Regions from separate parts of the Desulfobaculum senezii genome, predicted to be linked through region 1. Evidence: predicted binding sites of a transcription regulator. Region 1 holds the regulator's gene; each other region holds the start of a gene.

Region 1 (3,984 bases):
AGACCGTCGTCTTTACGGGAGATGTGCTCGTCACCCGGCCGGATATGAAAATCTGGTCCGACAAGATGACAGTGCACCTCACCCCGTCCAATACGCCGGATACGCCCGGAACCATCCGGAAAATTGTCGCCACCGGCAACGTACGCCTGAAGCGCGAGGGCAAGACCGGCACCTGCCGCAAGGCTGTGTACACCGCCGAAGATGGTCTGCTGACCCTCACCGGCAAGCCCGTGCTCAAGGATGGCGAAAATAGCATCGCCGGCAAGATTATCCGCCTGTGGCTCAAGGATAACCGTAGCGAAGTGGAAAGCGGCGACGCACCCGTGGAAGCCATCTTCTTCACCCCGGCTGACGGGGGCGGCAAGTAGCATGAGTGTCCTTTCAGCCAATGATCTGTGCAAGATCTATGGGCAGCGCAAGGTTGTGCAGGATATCGCCGTCAATGTGGCGCAGGGCGAGGTTGTTGGTCTGCTTGGCCCTAATGGCGCGGGCAAGACCACCACGTTCTACATGCTGGCGGGCATCATCAAGCCCAACGGCGGCGCAGTGCACCTTGACGACGAGGCCATCACCATGCTGCCCCTGCACGAGCGCGCCCGCCTCGGCATGAGCTATCTGCCGCAGGAAAGCTCCATCTTCAAAAAGCTGTCCGTGCGGCAGAATCTGGAGATTATTCTGGAGCAGAGCGGGCTGGACAGCGCAGAGCAGAAGCGGCGCGCGGACCAGCTGCTGGACGAGCTTGGCATCACGCGCCTTGCGGACCAGAAGGCCATGCACCTCTCCGGCGGTGAGCGCAGGCGGCTCGAGATCGCCCGCGCGCTTATTCTGAATCCGAAATTCATGCTGCTGGATGAGCCTTTTGCGGGGATTGACCCCATCGCCGTGGATGACATACAAGGAATTGTACGCGGGCTGAAAGAGAAGGGCATTGGCGTGCTCATTTCCGACCATAACGTCCGCGAAACCCTGCGTATTTGCGACAGGGCCTACCTTGTCTACGAAGGCCGCATCATCCTGAGCGGCACTCCGGAAGAAATTTGTGCCGATCCTAAGGCTCGCCGGGTCTACCTTGGCGAGACGTTCTGCCTGTAACCTTCCGGAAATTCTATATAAATCCCTATATTCAAGAACCTTGCCAGTCTTGGTTGCAAGCTTGTTGTGAATGTGGCATGGTGCTTGTGCGGTCGGTAACGAAGTCCGCACAAGCACCATTTTTTTTAGATGCCGTAGGCACTGTCGCACTTCCGCCCCCTTTGACGGGGCAGCCTGATACGGAATCTGCAACGCCAACATTTCGCAAGAAGACATAAGCCAACATGGCACTTGAACTACGACAACAACTCAAGCTCTCTCAGCAACTGGTCATGACACCGCAGTTGCAGCAGGCCATCAAGCTGCTGCAGCTCTCCCGCGTGGAGTTGGTGGACATGGTCCAGCAGGAACTCCTCGAGAATCCCCTTCTGGAGGAGGCCGCCGTCGAGCCGTCGCAGGAGAAGGCCGAGGCCGAGCAGGACGCCCGGTCGGCAGAAGCCGTAGATAACGGCGAAGCCATGGCCGATGGCGTTGGCGATCAGGACGCGATGCAGGGCGCGGATTGGGAAAACTACCTCGGGGAGTTCTCTTCCACGGGGCGGCAGTCCTCGGCGCGTGAAGCGGAAATCCCGGAGGAGGGCTTGTCCTTTGAGGCCCGCCTTTCGTCCAAGCCATCGCTGGAAGGGCATCTGGAATGGCAGATCCGCCTCTCGGACATGACGCCGGAGCAGGTGAACATCGCAGAGGTCATCCTTGGCAACCTTGGCTCGCAGGGCTACCTGCAAAGCACCGTTGAGGAAATCGCCGAGGAAGCCAAGTGCTCCGTGGACGCCGTGGAGGAAACGCTGCACCGCGTCCAGCGCATGGACCCCGTGGGCGTTGCCGCCCGCGACCCGCGCGAGTGTCTGCTTGTGCAGCTGGAGGTCAACGGCTACGACGACCCCATCCTGCACTCCCTCGTCAGCGACCACCTGGAGGACCTTGAAAAGCGCCGCTACAAGCCGCTGGCGCGCAAGTTCCGCCTCACCCTTGAAGGCCTCAAGGAATACCTCGACTTTCTGCAAACCCTCGACCCCATGCCCGGTGCTGCCTTTGGCAGTGGCGAGGCGCAGTACGTCAGCCCGGATGTGCACGTCTACAAGTACGAGGATGACTTCGTCATCGTGCTCAATGACGACGGTTTGCCGCAGCTGACGGTCAATGATTTCTATCTTGATTCCGTGAAGGATGGGCGCGGCGCGCCGGAGAAGGAATACCTGCACGAGCGCCTGCGTTCCGCCCAGTGGCTGATGAAAAGCCTGTACCAGCGCCAGCGGACCCTCTATAAGGTTATGGAGAGTCTTGTGCGCTTCCAGCGTGGGTTCTTTGAGCATGGCGTGACCCGTCTGAAGCCCCTTATCCTCAAGGATGTGGCCGATGACATCGAGATGCACGAATCCACCATCAGCCGCATTACCACCAGCAAGTATGTGTCCACGCCCCATGGCGTGTTCGAGCTGAAATTTTTCTTCAACAGCGCCCTCGGTATGGACGACGGATCGCAGGTCGGCTCCGAGAGCGTGAAGGCACACATCAAGGAACTCATCGGAAAGGAAGATACCAAAAAGCCTCTTTCGGACGAGAAAATCGCCGAGATCCTCAAAGGGCGGCTTCAGGTCAACATCGCACGGCGAACTGTTGCCAAATATCGCAGCTCCCTCGGCATACCGTCCTCCTCCAAACGCAAGCAGGTCTTTTAGGAGGGGCGGAGCGGCGACAACACCCTTTATTTTCAGGCTGAATGCAAGTACACTTTCCTCTATGGTGAGTATTCGATCCAACCCCAGCAGTTAAGGAGGATCGTCGATGAACATCAGCTTGACCTTTAAGAATTTCGAGCCTTCGGACCATCTCAAGCAGTATGCCCGCAAGCGCTTTGAAAAGCTGATCAAGTACGCCGATACCGGCAATGCCGAGTTGCAGATCAACCTGAGTGTGGAGAAGTTTCGCCACATCGCGGAGGTCTCGCTTGCCGGGGACAATATGAACATGTCCGCCGTTGAGGAATCGGAAGACATGTACTCCTCCATCGACCTTGTGCTGGACAAGATGTCCGCACAGGTCCGCAAGATGCGTGAAAAGGACAAGGACCGCCGCCGCGCGCGCGATACCGTGCGCCAGGAGGACGTCGCCGCCCTTGGCGGATTCGACGCCGAGGACATGGACGCCGCATCCGGCCCTGTCATCGTGCAGGCCGACACCTACACGCCCAAGCCCATGATGGCCGACGAGGCCGCCATGCAGCTGGACACCTTCAAGTATGATTTCCTCGTGTTCCGCAACGCTGAAACCGAACGGGTCAATGTCATCTACCGCCGCAAGACCGGCGAGTACGGCCTCATTGATCCCGGGATGTACGAATGAAGCTCGGAGATTTTGTCGATAGCGATTTGATATTCCCTGAACTTTCGGCCAGAACCAAGTCTTCGGTTCTGGCCGAACTTGTGGCCGGGGCTGCGCAGCATGTGCAGGGCATTGACCCTGAACAGGCCAAGGACGTCCTGCTGGAACGGGAATCCCTCGGCACCACTGGAATCGGCGACGGCATCGCCATCCCCCACGGCAAGCTGGAGGGGCTGGACGACATCGTCGTCGTTGCCGCCAGAAGCCGCGAGGGCGTTGACTTTGATGCGCTGGATTTTAAGCCCTGCCACATCTTCTTCCTTGTGCTTGCGCCGGAAAAGGTGGCCGGGATGCACCTGCGCATCCTTGCCCACATCTCCCGTACCCTTAAGGATGAGAAGTTCCGCACGGCCTTCTTGGAGGCTGGCGATAAGGACGAACTGGTCCGCCTTATCAAGGGAGCCTAAGCATGGAACCTGTCGTGCCGGGAGCGGCCACCGAGCCGGATTTTCCCGTCATTATCCTCTCTGGTCTTTCCGGAGCGGGCAAATCCACTGCCCTGAAGGTTTT
Region 2 (3,984 bases), on a different contig from region 1:
TTTGGGCAATTACCGGGCGGGAAGCCCGTGGACACGTGAAAAACAAGTGCTGTTCATAACCGGTGCGCGGCGCAAGAAATGGTCATGGGCGACGCGCCTGCGCACCGGGGCGCTGCCGCGTGCGTTGTACGCATCTGAGGTAATAGCTGGTGGGGCCTACTCGGGCATCCACTCTTCAATGCCGCGGGGCGGGTTGGCCGCAAGCCACTGGCGGAAGGCGTCTTCCGTCCGGACGCCGCCCTCAAGCACGGCCCGGTACACGCTGATGCTTGGCACCTTGTCCTCCGGGGGCAGGGCGTGCTTGATAGCGAGGATGGCGGCCTTGGTCTCCGGCGTCAGCCGCGCGCTGATGCGGTCCGCCACCTTTTCGAAATATCCCGCAAAGGGCGACTCCTCAAGGATGTGGATCATGTCGATTTGCCAGTCGTCGCCGTCTTCGTCGCGGTACCACGCGTGCCATTCCACGCACTGCTCCTCGGTGCGGAGCAGGTTGTCGTAGGTGATGCGTGTAATGCGCGGATTCTCCGCCAGCTCCGCAATGGCGGCAAAGCTGTCAGCAAGGCGGAAGTCCGTGGAGTAGATATGAAAATCAATGTCCAAATGGTCCATGATAAGGCCGGTGCGCACGGAGCCGACAGTATTGATGCGGCAACCGTGGCTGGGCCAGATGTCCAGAATGCGGGTGTCGGCGATGATGCGTTTGGCGCGCTCCAGGGCGCGCTCGGCGCGGGTGGTGATGTCGCACATGGTGTCCTCGCTGTGGGCAAATGGTGGTTGTGGTGTGCGGTGAGGAAAGAGGGTGACCACGGGTGGCGGGTCGCCGCCGCGCGTCGCGCCATTGCCGCGCTGTTAGCCGTGCTCGCGGCAGATGCCCAGCTTCTTCATGCGGCTGCGCAGGGTGCTGGGATTGAGGCCCAGAAGCTCCGCCGCGCCGCCGGGACCATGGATTTTCCCCTTGGTCTGCTCCAGCGTTGCGGCGATGTGGTTGGCCATGACGGTGTCCAGCGTACGCGGAGTAAAGGGCGCGTCCTGCGGGTCCGGGCAGGGCTGGGGGCGCGGGGGCGTCTGGGCCAGCCAGTCGAAGTGCAGGGTGGCGCCGCCGGAGAGGATAATGGCGCGTTCCACACAGTTTTCCAGCTCGCGCACGTTGCCGGGCCAGGAGTAGGCCATAAGGCGCTGCATTTCCTCGGGCGGGACGTCGGGCACGCGGCTAAGGCTCAGGCGCCGTGCGGCGCGCGCCGAGAACCACGTCACCAAATCCGGGATGTCCTGCGGGCGCTCGCGCAGGGGCGGAATGGTGACGGGAAAGACGTTGAGGCGGAACCACAAGTCCTCGCGGAAGGAGCCGAGTTCCACCATTTTTTGCAGATTGCGGTGGGTGGCGGTGACGATGCGGATGTCCACGTCCCGCGGCATGCTGCCGCCAACGCGCGTCACCTGATGGTTCTGCAAAACGCGCAGCAGGCGCACCTGCACGCTCTGCGGCAGTTCGCCTATTTCATCCAAAAACAGGGTGCCGCCGTGAGCTTGCTCAAACACGCCCTTCTTGGCGTGGGTTGCCCCGGTAAACGCGCCGCGCTCGTGCCCGAAGAGTTCGGAGTCCATGAGGGATTCGGGTATTGCGCCGCAGTTGACCTTAATAAAGGGGCCGTCGTGACGCGGCGAACGCGCATGGATGACGCTGGCAATGACCTCCTTGCCAACGCCGGTTTCGCCCAGCAGCAGCACGGTATTGGACAGCGGCGCCACCTGCGCCACGCGTTTCATCACGGTTTGCAGGCCGCCTTCGTCGCCGATGACCGCGCCGCTGCGGCTTTCGGACAGCTGCTCGCGCAGGATCTGGTTTTCCCGCGTCAGGCGGGAGTTGGTGCGCAGGAGCTTGCGGTGGCGCAGGGCGTTTGCCGTGGCAATGGCAAAGGGCTCGTGCAGCAGGCTGAGTAGGGTGCCGTGCCCGGAGTGGAACCGCCCGCGCCCGTGGGCGTGCAGGCCCACAACGCCAAGGTGGCGGTCCTCAATCATCATGCGCATGAGCAGAATTGATGTGTCCACCGGATAGATGGTTCCGGCCACGCGCCCGGTGACGGGATCGTCGTCCAGGTCGGCAAGGATGCGGATTCGTGGCCGATCCGGTTCCAGCAGGGTGCGGCACATGTCGTCGGTGATGGCGACCTGCTCGTTCATGGGGTTGCCGCCGCCCGCATCGGCCCGCGCGATGAAGCGAATTGCCTTTACGTCTGGGCGGAACATGTTAATGTACATACCATCTGCCGGAATATGCTGGCGCAAGTATTTCCAGCAGTCGTAGAGGGCTTTTTCGATGTCGAGGCTGCCGCAGATGCGCACTGTGGCGTGGTGGAAAAAATCATTTGTGTTCATGGAGACTCCGTGACGAATGAAACGCGAAATATCGCGATTAGTGCGAAATGTCGCACATGTCAATCGCTATATTTCGCGTTTTTTGTGTGCTGCCGTTTGTAAGGCCCTGAATTTGTTCATTGTGAACGTTGGCACGATTTCTGCCTCTATGGCGTGGTCGTTCGCCATAAGGCGGGCGTGAACGAGTCGACACGACGCAAGTTTTCGCAAGCAAGGAGCTTTCACTCGATATGAAAGAAACCGAAACGAAGCGCTCCGCACCCCAGAGTGCGCGCAAGTCTCGCCGGGACGTGCTGCGCGCCGGGGCGGTCCTGGCTGGTGGCCTCGCCGCCGGAATGCTCCAGGGCTGCGTGACCGGAGAGGAAAAAAAGGACGTCCCCGTGGAGAAATCCCGCACGCCCGTAAGTGCGTGGGACAAGGAGTACGACGTAATCGTCGTCGGCAGCGGATTCGCCGGAATGGCCGCCGCCCTTGAGGCACGTAAGGCCGGAGCGGATGTGCTTGTCGTGGATAAGATGCCCGTCTTTGGCGGCAACTCCGCCATCAACGGCGGCGCGTTTGCCGTTGCCGGTTCTCCCCTGCAGGAGAAGGAAGGCATCAAGGACTCCGTGGACCTTATGGTCCAGGACATGCTCAAGGCTGGCCGCGGCCTGAACCACATGGGCCTTCTGAAAATTGTCGCCGCCGGTACGCGTCCCGCCTACGAGTTCACCCTTGAGCACGGCGTGGAGTACAAGCCGTTCCTGCAGCACTTTGGCGGCCACAGCGTGCCGCGTACCCTGCAGACCACCATCAGCTCCGGCGCGGGCATCATCCGCCCCCTGAAGAAGAGCGCCGAAAAGCTGGGCGTGGCCTTCCGCAGCCGCTGTAAGCTGGAAGATTTTGTCATGGACGAAAACGGTGGCGTGATGGGCCTCGTCGTGCGTGACCGCTACGAGTTCCCGGACGAGAGCACAGGCGAGCTGCGCCGCTTCCGCGCCCGCAAGGCCGTTATTATGTGCTCCGGCGGCTTCTCGCAGGACCGCCGCTTCCGCATGATGCAAAACCCCAATCTGGACGGACGCATCGACTCCACCAACCATCCGGGCGCAACGTCCGAGGGCATGCAGGCCATGTTCGGCGTTGGCGCGGCTCCCGTGCAGATTAACCTGATCCAGCTCGGCCCGTGGACCTCCCCGGACGAGAAGGGCTTTGGCATGGTGTCGCAGTTCAACACCATCGCCGGGTTCCCCAATGGCATCATGGTGGACGTGCGCACCGGCAAGCGCTTCGTCAACGAACTGGCCGACCGTAAGGCCAGAGCCGAAGCCGTTATGACCCGCCTCGACGACGAGGGGCACCCCGTCTACCCCGTGGTGTTCTGTAACGCCAAGGGCGCCGAGCGCGCGCAGACCCTCAAGGCCTGCCTCAAGTACGGCGTGGCGTGGGAGTTTGACACCGTTGAGGAGCTGGCCAAGCACTTCGGCATGCCCGTTGAGGGCTTGAAGCAGCAGGTCGCCACCTACAACGAGGCCGTGCGCACCGGCGAGGACAAGGAATTCGGCAAGCCCATGGGCCGCGCCGTCCTGCTCGACGAAGGGCCGTTCTACGCCGTTCGCTGCTGGCCCA
Region 3 (3,984 bases), on a different contig from region 1:
CCTTGGCCTGAAGACCATCATCATCGACAGGTATCAGGAAGAATTGAAGTACGACTACCTGATGGCCATGCGCGAGGCCCTTGGCGAGTCGCTCCTTGGCGTTATCCTGAACGACATTCCGCCGTCCTTTATGGACGAGGTGGAAGGCATGCTGCGCCCCTGTTTGGAGCGTGCGGGCGTGCGCGTTTTGGGCGTTATTCCCAAAGACCCGCTCATGGGCGCCATCAAGGTGTCCGACCTTGCGGAGCGCCTTGGGGGCAAGGTGATTTCCGCGCAGAACAAGGCGGACAAGGTGGTGGAGAATTTCCTCATCGGCACCATGCAGGTGGAGAACTTCATGACCCACTTCCGCAAAAACAAGAACTCCGCCATCATCGTTGGTGGCGACAGGTCCGACGTGCAGCTTGTGGCCCTTGAGGGCAACTGCCCTTGCCTTGTGCTCACCGGCAATCTGTACCCCAACGACATCATCCTCACCCGTTCCGAGGTGCTGGAGGTGCCCATCGTCATCGTGCGCGAGGATACCTATTCCGTGGCGAAAAAGATGGAAAGCATCCTCTCGCGCCACAAACTGCGCGACATCATCAAAATCCGTCAGGGCGCGCAGTTGGTGAGTTCCAGCATTGATTACGAATTCTTTAAGTCCTCACTTGGTTTATAGCCAGACGGCCTTTTGTCAGAGTGGAGACGGGGCGTCCCCTTGGGGGCGCTCCGTTTTTTTATGGCACAAAACACGACCGCCCCCACAGCAGCAGAGTGCGGTGGGGGCGGTCTTTTTCGCTGTGCGCTTGAAAGATTAGCGCTTCATGTTGATGAGCATCTCCAAAATGGAGTCCGAGGTGGTGATGACCTTGGAGTTGGCCTGGAAGCCGCGCTCCGTGGAAATCATCTTCACGAACTGGTCGGCCATGTCCACGTTGGAGGTCTCCAGCGTGCGTTCTGAAAGGACGCCGAAGTTGGCTTCGCCGGGCGTCCCTTCGACGGCTTCGCCGGAGTCCTGCGTGGCGCTGAAGTGGTTGGCGCCTTCGCGCCTCAGGCCCCATTCATTGGTAAAGGTGAACAGGGAGAACTGGAACAGGTCCTTGTTTACGCCGTTGGAGAAGTTGCCGACCATCACGCCGCTGCGGTCCACGCTGATGCTGGAGAGGAAGCCCTCGGCGTAGCCGTCCTGCGCCTTGGTAATGGTGGAACTGGTGCCCATGAAGTTGGTCGTCGGCCTGCTGGCCGGGGTGGCCCCGGTCATGGTGGGCAGCAGGGACGCGTCGGTCCCGATGTCCGCCGCCGAGGCGATTGTTCCGCTGTCAAAGCCCGTGCCTGTCAGGCCAAGGTCAAGACTGATGGTGCTTGGCCCGGAGGTTACCGTGGCCCCGGTTTCGTCGGCGCTGAGGAAAGTCATGTCGAAGGTGGGCGCGCCATCTTCGGAGACGCCTGCCGGAGTCCAGTTGGCGGGGTCGTTGGCGTCGCCTGTGCCGCTGTAGTTGAAGGCCGACATGCCCTTCAACTGGCCCGAGGAGTCAAAGGTCAGGGTGCCAGCCATGGCAAGGCCTGCGCCCTTGGTTCCCGCCATTGCGGCGCGGCCGTCTTCGCCGGGGTCGAATCCGGCAACAAATTCATATGTGGTCTCGCCGCCCGCGTTGCTGGCGGAGACAGGGTCAAAGTGCACGTTGAGGGTGTGGGCGTTGCCCTGGTCGTCATACACCTTTACCGCGGCGGAGTAGGCCGTGGCTTCGGTGCTGAGGGGACCGTCCTCATTGGTGCCGTCCCAGCTCTTGAGCAGGGCAAAGAACGGGTCCGTGGCGTCGGAGGTGCGCTCTTCGTCGGCGGCAAGGCCAAGATTGACGTTCAGCGATACGGCGGAGGTGGCCTTTGGCGGCACGGTCACAAGGCCGCCCTCGCCCATGGTTAACTGGATGTCCGTGGTGGCGGCGGCAACGTTGCCGTTGTCGTCAATGGTCTTGCCCTGCACGTGGTAGCCGTTGGGGTCCACAAGGAAGCCCTCTTTGTCGAAGCGGAAATTGCCCGCGCGGGTGTAGCGGACCTTGTCGTCCTGCGTCACGCGGAAGAATCCGTCCCCGGCAATGGCGAGGTCCGTGGCCTCGGCCCCCGGCTGAAAGCCGCCAATGTTGAAATCCGTGAGGATGGCGCCAAGCCCGACGCCAAGCCCCTTTTGCGACATGCTTACATCCGGGGAGGACCCCGTGGATGCAAACTGGCTCATCAGCGTCTGGAAGTGAACGTCCGCGCTCTTGTAGGCGAGGGTGTTCACATTGGCCAGATTGTTGCCGATATTGCCCATGCGTTCGCCGTGGGACTTCATGCCCGTCGTCCCTACGTACATGGATGAAAAACTCATACGTGTTCTCCTTCACTACCGATTTTTGCCCGGAAGGCATTTTTTGCCTTCGCAGGGGTATATCGCAAAGGCCGTGCCAGAATGTGCAGGAGTGTGCGACGGATGCGCAGCGCGCGCCGCCAATGCACGGCGCATAAGGGTTTAATGCGTTAAAAGGCCCGGATTGCGGCTGTTTTCGCAGAGGTTGCACCTTGCAAGAGTTGCGCTTTTGTGCTGAGTGAATGCGTGCGCTCACGCAGTGAGGAGGCACGTTTTGCATCATCGTTATGCAGCGGATGATGGTGCGTGCTTGCGGCCTGCGTCCCGAGTGCGCGGCCGGGCACAAAGATGCGCGGGGCGGCAAAAAGCTTTTGATTTCAGATGATAAAGTTGTTTGTATAGATTCGCTTAAGCGTATTGAAGTCATACTGCGCCTGAGGGATATGCAGTACGGCTCTGGAGCAATCTGCGGATAGAGTGTTCACAGACAATTTTGCATTGGGCTGAAGGCTCTTCGGCCCGTTAGGGAGAGAGGACATGTCTGTACGGATGAAATTGACCAGCATCGGGGCCATCGCCCTTGTCGGGCTGGTCGCGGTGTTCGCCATTAGTGTGTATGGCGGCTGGAGTGTGCGGCAGACAATGCTGCTGGAGAAGGAAGCGAGCAGCGCCGGGGCGGCCATGCTTCAGGCGCGGCGGCATGAAAAGAATTTTATCTTGCGCATGGAGCGCCAATGGGCGGACAAAGCCATAGACGCCCTGGGCGATGTGCGCGCGCGGCTGCGCCATCTGCAGCACAACGACCCGGACTTTGCGGCGCGCGCCGGAAAGGCGCTGAGCTACCTTGAAAGCTATGAGGGCAGCTTCAAAACGGCGGTCATGTACGAAGAGCGCCTTGGATTCAGTGAGGATCAAGGCCTGCGCGGCGAGATGCGCCGCAGCGTGCACGACATGGAAAACACCTTTGCGCGTGTGGACGTACCGGAGCTGCAGTACCGCCAGCTGATGCTGCGCCGGTACGAAAAGGACTTCATCATCCGCGGCAGTGAAAAGGCGGAGCAGAAATTTGCCGGGGCCGTCCGCCAGATGCGCACGGCTCTTGATGCCTCTGCGGACATTGATGCCGCCCTGCGCTCGCAGCTGACCAGCGACCTTGACGCCTATGTGAACAGTTTTGCCCAGTTGGTGAAGACGCGCCACGCTCTGAACGACCAGCGGGCCGCCTTCATCAACGCCGCCCGCAGTGTGGAGCCGCTGGTGCTGAGCATTGCGCAGGACGCCGCCGCGCGGCAGGATTCGGCCTTCAAGGCGGGCGTCATTGTGTCCGTTGTGGCGGCGCTGGCTACGGCGCTGGCGCTCATTGTGTGCATCTATCTTGTTGGACGCTCCATCCTGCGTCCCCTTGCGGCGTTGCAGGACTGTTCCGACAAAGTGGCGCAGGGCGATTACGAGGCGGTGTCCAAGGTGGGCTTTACCGGCGAGTTTGAGGCGCTGCGGGCGGATGTGGAACTGATGGTTGCCAGCATCCGCAAGGCCATGGACGACGCCCACGCCAAGAGCGGGGAGGCCGCCCAGCAGGCGGTCAAGGCGCAGAAGGCCATGGACGAAGCCCACGAGCGCGAAGCGCAGGTGCGAGAACTCCTCGGCACCAT

The links. Region 1 encodes sigma-54, which starts transcription at its own class of promoters, with help from an activator protein. Its sites were predicted from a motif close to CTGGCACGGNNNNTGCTT; they were not measured.
Region 2: a site for sigma-54 is predicted at 2,505-2,522, ahead of ACYQ2T_RS11375 (flavocytochrome c). Genes of this name have one in related genera too.
Region 3: a site for sigma-54 is predicted at 2,416-2,433, ahead of ACYQ2T_RS11885 (flagellar hook protein FlgE). Genes of this name have one in related genera too.

What each region holds. Positions count from the first base shown of each region.
Region 1 covers NZ_BAAHYU010000002.1:1,564,718-1,568,701, forward strand. Annotated here, with positions in the region: gene ACYQ2T_RS07780 (LptA/OstA family protein) at 1-368, shown strand, start outside; gene lptB (LPS export ABC transporter ATP-binding protein) at 370-1,092, shown strand; gene rpoN (RNA polymerase factor sigma-54) at 1,317-2,771, shown strand; gene hpf (ribosome hibernation-promoting factor, HPF/YfiA family) at 2,878-3,435, shown strand; gene ACYQ2T_RS07800 (PTS sugar transporter subunit IIA) at 3,432-3,881, shown strand; gene rapZ (RNase adapter RapZ) at 3,884-3,984, shown strand, end outside.
Region 2 covers NZ_BAAHYU010000003.1:501,340-505,323, forward strand. Annotated here, with positions in the region: gene ACYQ2T_RS11365 (hypothetical protein) at 157-747, opposite strand; gene ACYQ2T_RS11370 (sigma 54-interacting transcriptional regulator) at 850-2,376, opposite strand; gene ACYQ2T_RS11375 (flavocytochrome c) at 2,607-3,984, shown strand, end outside.
Region 3 covers NZ_BAAHYU010000003.1:631,859-635,842, forward strand. Annotated here, with positions in the region: gene ACYQ2T_RS11880 (phosphotransacetylase family protein) at 1-661, shown strand, start outside; gene ACYQ2T_RS11885 (flagellar hook protein FlgE) at 797-2,353, opposite strand; gene ACYQ2T_RS11890 (methyl-accepting chemotaxis protein) at 2,870-3,984, shown strand, end outside.